DNA from 2 places in the Pseudorhodoferax sp. LjRoot39 genome. Region 2 is predicted to be linked to the other one. Evidence: predicted binding sites of a transcription regulator. Region 2 holds the regulator's gene; the other holds the start of a gene.
The links. The regulator sigma-54, encoded in region 2, starts transcription at its own class of promoters, with help from an activator protein. The targets are predictions, from matches to a motif close to TGGCANGNAANCTGCTTT.
Positions count from the first base shown of each region.

Region 1 (3,203 bases), 6.2 Mb from region 2:
GCGTGCCTCGGCCTTCTTCAGCTCGGCCTCCAGGATGCGGCGCGACTCGGCATCGCGCGTGCGCTGCGCGCTGTCGTCGCTGCGCGGTGCGGCCGCGGCCGGCGCGCGCACCGGGCCGCTCGTGGCGCCGGGGCGCGGCTTGGGGCCTTCGATGACCGTCACGTTGCCGCCCTCCACCAGCTTGCAGCCGCGCTGCTGCGCATCGCGCGCATCACGGATGTTGTTGGTGTACTCGTTGCCGCAGCGGTAGACCTGGGCCCAGGCGGCGGGCACGAGCATGGCGGAACAGAGGGCGAGAACGATGGCGGTCTTCATGCGTCGGATGAAAGGGGTCCTGTCGGAACGGTCGCAGCGCATGGTAGCGCGCGCCCCTGATGCCCCTGGCCGCGTGCCCCATGAAAAAAGGACGGCCTGGGCCGTCCTTTGCTCAGACCGCACCGGCCGCCACAAGTTGCGGCGGACCGGCATGCGGCTTACAGCGAGTAGTACATGTCGAACTCGACCGGGTGCGGCGCCATGCGGAAGCGCGTCACTTCGGTCATCTTGAGCTCGATGTAGGCATCGATCATCGAGTCGGTGAACACGCCGCCCTTGGTCAGGAAGCTGCGGCCCTTGTCGAGGTACTCCAGGGCCTGGTCCAGGCTGTGGCAGACGGTGGGGACCAGCTTGTCCTCTTCCGGCGGCAGGTGGTACAGGTCCTTGGTGGCGGCTTCGCCCGGGTGGATCTTGTTTTCCACGCCGTCCAGGCCGGCCATCATCAGGGCCGAGAAGCACAGGTAGGGGTTGGCCGACGGATCGGGGAAACGCGCCTCGATGCGGCGGCCCTTGGGGTTCGCCACGTACGGGATGCGGATCGAGGCCGAGCGGTTCTTGGCCGAGTAGGCCAGCTTGACCGGGGCTTCGAAGCCGGGAACCAGGCGCTTGTAGCTGTTGGTGCCAGGGTTGGTGATGGCGTTCAGCGCGCGGGCGTGCTTGATGATGCCGCCGATGTAGTACAGCGCGAAGTCCGACAGGCCGGCGTAGCCGTCACCGGCGAACAGGTTCTTGCCGTCCTTCCAGATCGACTGGTGCACGTGCATGCCCGAGCCGTTGTCGCCGGCGTAGGGCTTGGGCATGAAGGTCGCCGTCTTGCCGTAGGTGTTGGCAACGTTCCAGACCACGTACTTCAGCACCTGGGTCCAGTCGGCACGCTCGACCAGCGTGGAGAAGCGCGTACCGATCTCGTTCTGGCCGGCGCCCGCCACTTCGTGGTGGAACACTTCGACCGGGATGCCCAGCGATTCCAGGATCAGCGACATCTCGGCGCGCATGTCCTGCGTGCTGTCGACCGGGGGCACGGGGAAGTAGCCGCCCTTGACGGTGGGACGGTGGCCGCGGTTGCCGCCTTCCAGCTTGGAGCCGCTGTTCCAGGGCGCTTCGTACTCCTCGATCTCGCTGAACACGCGGCCGGGCTCGTTGCTCCAGCGCACGCCGTCGAAGATGAAGAATTCGGGTTCCGGTCCGAAGAAGGCGGTGTCGCCCAGGCCGGAGGCCTTCAGGTAGGCCTCGGCGCGCTTGGCGATGGAACGCGGGTCGCGGTCATAGGCCTTGCCGTCGCCCGGCTCGATCACGTCGCACTGCAGGAACAGCGTGGTTTCTTCGAAGAAGGGGTCGATGTTGGCGGTGTTCGGATCGGGCATGAGTTGCATGTCCGAGGCTTCGATGCCCTTCCAACCCGCGACCGAGGAGCCGTCGAATGCATGGCCCGACGTGAACTTGTCTTCGTCGAAGTGGGACACCGGCACGGTGACGTGCTGCTCCTTGCCACGGGTGTCGGTGAAGCGGAAGTCGACGAACTTGACTTCGTTCTCCTTCACCATTTTCATCACGTCTGCGACGGTCTTGGCCATCAAAAAGCTCCTGAGGGTTGGTTGGGGTCTACAGAAAAGACGGGGATTCGGACGCAGGTTCCGTGCCAAATGGGCGCGCACCAAAACCGGCCGATCCGCGCAGTTCCATGTGCGAAAGGTCTGCGTAGACGGGCCTGCATCCTACAGCGCACGCGCGCAAACGGTGGCGTTTTCGCACTACTTTGGTGCAATCTCATGAATTCCCCAAAATGATGCTTCTGAGCGCACCAATTCGGGTCCGAGTGGCAGGGCCTGCGCACGCAGGTCCTGCAGCAGCTCGGCATAGGCTGGCGTGGCGGCTGCGGGATCGCCTTTCACGCCGAGCTCGATGTGGCGGCCATGCTCGGGGTGGTCGACGCTGGGCAGGCTGAACACCTTGACGCCGGCATGGTTGCGCTCGATGCGTTCCATGAGCGGCACCAGGGCCGACTCCATGGCGCCGTAGACGATGACCGAGCGCTCGACCCAGGCCGCGCGGCGCTGCAGCGCCGCGTAGTGCTGGTCCAGCACCCACTCGATCATCGGCCATGCCATGACCGGGAAGCCCGGCACGAAGTGCACGTGGCCCAGGCTGAAGCCGGCGATCTTGTTGTAGGGGTTGGGGATGATGGCCGCGCCCTCGGGGAACACGCCCATGTTGAGCCGGTGCTGGTTGTCCGCCCTGTCGGGCTCGTAGGGCAGTCCCTGCTCGCGCGCGACGTCCTGCATGCGCTCGCGGATCAGGGCCGCGGCCTCGGGGTGCAGCATCAGCGGGCGGCCCAGCGCCGCGCCGGCACACTGGCGCGTGTGGTCGTCCGGCGTGGCGCCGATGCCGCCGCAGGAGAACACCAGGTCGCCCGACGCGAAGGCCCGCGCCAGCGTGGCCGTGATGCGCTCCGGCGCGTCGCCCACGTAGTCGGCATAGGCCAGCTGCATGCCGCGCGCGGACAGCAGCTCGATGACCTTGGCCATGTGCTTGTCGGCGCGCTTGCCCGAGAGGATCTCGTCGCCGACGATGACCAGGCCGACCGCCGTCGGCAACGTCTCAGGGAGGGGGGAGGGGCGTGGGGGCATAGGTGCGGGAGGGTGAAGAGCTGCCATCGCCCTGCTCCACGAGCACGGCGCTCGGGGCGGGCCAGGCGGCATCGGCCGGCGCCACCTGCACGCTGGCGGCCTTGGCGCGCATGGCTTCCAGCGCGGCCAGCGCATAGTGCGTGAACCACAGGGCGGAGAAGGCGAACACCAGCGTGTAGAGCCAGACCGAGACCGGCACCAGCACCGGGGCCAGCACCACGGTCAGCGCGCCCCAGGCCCAGACCAGCGCGGGCGCTGCGC
Region 1 covers NZ_CAXUQL020000001.1:6,741,051-6,744,253, forward strand. The annotation lists gene ACSQ4M_RS31500 (hypothetical protein) at 1-315, opposite strand, end outside; gene glnA (type I glutamate--ammonia ligase) at 474-1,889, opposite strand; gene ACSQ4M_RS31510 (competence/damage-inducible protein A) at 2,067-2,942, opposite strand; gene ACSQ4M_RS31515 (EI24 domain-containing protein) at 2,914-3,203, opposite strand, start outside.
Region 1: a site for sigma-54 is predicted at 1,940-1,957, ahead of glnA (type I glutamate--ammonia ligase). Genes of this name have one in related genera too.

Region 2 (3,203 bases):
CCGGCGCCATCGGCCAGCGCGCCCAAGGCCCCGGCACAGCCGAGCGCGCCGCTCAAGCCCAGCACCCGGCTCGGCAGCACGGAGAAGAACTGAGGTGGGGGCCGCGGACAGTGCTTTCGGCGAGGTGGGTGGCAGCCGCCTGGTGGCGCGCCAGCTGGAGAAATCGTACGGCAGCCGCAAGGTGGTGCACGACGTCTCGCTGACCGTCAACAAGGGTGAGGTCGTGGGCCTGCTGGGCCCCAATGGCGCGGGCAAGACCACCTCCTTCTACATGATCGTGGGCCTGGTGCGGGCCGATGGCGGCCACATCGCCATCGACGGCCAGTCGGTCGAGCACATGCCGATCCACCGGCGTTCCAGCCTGGGCCTGTCCTACCTGCCGCAGGAGGCCTCGATCTTCCGCAAGCTGACGGTCGAGGAGAACGTGCGCGCCGTGCTGGAACTGCAGCGCACGCCCGAGGGCAAGACGCTCACCCGCAAGGAGATCGAAGCGCGCCTGACCGGCCTCTTGCAGGACCTGCGCGTGGACCACCTGCGCGACTCCTCGGCGCTGTCGCTGTCCGGCGGTGAGCGCCGGCGCGTGGAGATCGCGCGCGCGCTGGCCACGCAGCCGCGCTTCATCCTGCTGGACGAGCCCTTCGCCGGCATCGACCCGATCGCCGTGATCGAGATCCAGCGCATCGTGAGCTTCCTCAAGGGCCGTGGCATCGGCGTGCTGATCACCGACCACAACGTGCGCGAGACGCTGGGCATCTGCGACCACGCCTACATCATCAGTGAAGGCCGGGTGCTGGCCAAGGGCACGCCCGCGGAGATCGTCGACAACGCCGAAGTGCGCCGGGTCTACCTCGGCGAGCACTTCCGGATGTAAGGCCCCCCGCCCCGATGAAGCAAGGCCTTTCGCTCCGCGTCTCCCAGCACCTGGCACTGACCCCGCAGCTGCAGCAGTCGATCCGGCTGCTGCAGCTGTCCACGCTGGAGCTGTCGCAGGAGGTCGAGCAGATGCTCGACGAGAACCCGTTCCTGGAGCAATCCATGGACGAGGCGCCGGGCGAGGACTTCGGCCTGGCCCAGGCCGACACCCCGGTGCGCGAGGAAGACCGCGACACCGAGGCCGTGCTGTCCAGCGGGTTGGACTACGCCACCGAGGCGCCGGCCGAGAACCGCAACGAATCCGAATCGCCGCTGACCGGACAGGCCGACGAGCACGATTGGGGCGGCGATGGCACCCACGACGTGGCGCCCGACGACGGCGAGTGGGGCGGTGATGCGCTGCCGCGCAACGGCGCCACGCAGGGCGAGGACGGCGAGGCCGATGCCACCGAGCTGGCGCGCAGCCAGGAGTCGCTCACCAGCTTCCTGCACCGCCAGGCGTTGTCGCTGCGCCTGTCCGAGGAGGACACGGCCGCGCTGCGCTTCCTGATCGAGTCGCTCAACGAGGACGGCTACCTCGAAGACAGCCTGGAAGAGCTCGCCGCCGGTTTCGCCGGCGACGACCCCGAGGCGCACGAGGAACTCGTGCACCGCTTCACCGTGGCCCTGCGCCTGCTGCAGAACCTGGAGCCGCCCGGCGTGGGCGCGCGCAACCTGGGCGAATGCCTGGCGCTGCAGATCCGCGCCCTGCCCGAGGACGAGGTGCCGCCCCCGCTGCGGCGCACGGCGCTGCGCATGTGCCGCCAGTCCATGGACCTGCTGGCGCGGCGCGACCTGCGCCGCCTGGCCAACCTGTGCGGCGACAACGAAGCCGGCATCAAGGCCGCGCTGGCGCTGATCACGCGGCTGGAGCCCAAGCCCGGCCGCAAGTTCGTCGACGTGGAGCGCAATGTCATCGTGCCCGACGTCATCGTCGTCAAGAGCGGCCGCGGCGCCAACGTGCGCTTCCGTGCCCAGCTCAACGCCGACGTGATGCCGCGCCTGCGCGTGCACGACATCTACGCCAACGCGCTCAAACAGCACCGCGGCGGCGGCCGCGAGGCCTCCGACACCGCCGCGCTGCAGCAGCGCCTGCAGGAGGCGCGCTGGTTCATCAAGAACATCCAGCAGCGCTTCGACACCATCCTGCGCGTGTCCAACGCCATCGTCGAGCGGCAGAAGAACTTCTTCACGCACGGTGCGCTGGCCATGCGCCCGCTGGTGCTGCGCGAGATTGCCGACGAGCTGGGCCTGCACGAATCCACCATCAGCCGCGTGACCACGGCCAAGTACATGGCCACGCCCTTCGGCACCTTCGAGCTCAAGTACTTCTTCGGTTCCTCGCTGGGCACCGAGACCGGCGGCAACGCCTCGAGCACGGCCGTGCGCGCACTGATCAAGCAGTTCGTCACGGCCGAGGACAGCAAGAAGCCGCTGTCGGACAGCCAGCTCTCCGAGATGCTCAAGGAGCAGGGCATCGAGTGCGCACGCCGCACCGTCGCCAAGTACCGCGAAGCCCTGCGCATCGCCCCCACCAACCTGCGCAAAGCGCTGTGATGAGTCCACCCCGTTTGGATGGCTCACTGCGTGTAGCCATCCCATCCCCCTCCAGGGGCGCCGCCAGCGGCCGGGCAGAGCCCGTTCCGCGGCGTCTGCTGGCATGGCCTGCTCCGCGGCCTTCTGAACCGCGCTGTGCAAGCCGACCTTGTGCTTGGCACGCGGCGCGCGGCGCCATGGAGCACTGAAATGCAAAACCTGCGCTTGTTCCTGCCCTGTGCGGCAGGTGTCGAAGCCATGCTGGCCGACGAGGCCGCGCGCATCGCCGGCGCGCCCGTCCAGGCCCGCCGTGCCGGCGTTCGGCTGACCGCCTCCTGGCGCGACGCCATGCGGCTGAACCTGCACAGCCGGCTGTGCCAGCGCGTGCTGATCGAGTTGGCCCACGGCGACTACCGCCAGGAGCAGGATCTCTATGCGATCGCCTCCAACGTCGCCTGGGAAGCCTGGTTCACGCCGCGCCAGAGCTTCAAGATCGAACTCACGGCGCAGCACAGCCCGCTGCAGAGCCTGAACTTCGCCGCGCTGCGCATCAAGGACGCCATCGCCGACCGCTTCCGCGACAAGACCGGTTCGCGGCCTGACGTGGACACGCGCTTTCCCCAGGTGCGCGTCTACGCCCACCTGACCACCGACCGGCTGCAGCTGTACATCGACAGTTCCGGCGAGCCGCTGTTCAAGCGCGGCTGGCGCGAAGACAAGGGCGACGCCCCGCTCAAGGAAACCCTGGCCGCCGC
Region 2 covers NZ_CAXUQL020000001.1:543,692-546,894, reverse strand. The annotation lists gene lptA (lipopolysaccharide transport periplasmic protein LptA) at 1-93, shown strand, start outside; gene lptB (LPS export ABC transporter ATP-binding protein) at 95-871, shown strand; gene ACSQ4M_RS02545 (RNA polymerase factor sigma-54) at 886-2,469, shown strand; gene ACSQ4M_RS02540 (THUMP domain-containing class I SAM-dependent RNA methyltransferase) at 2,659-3,203, shown strand, end outside.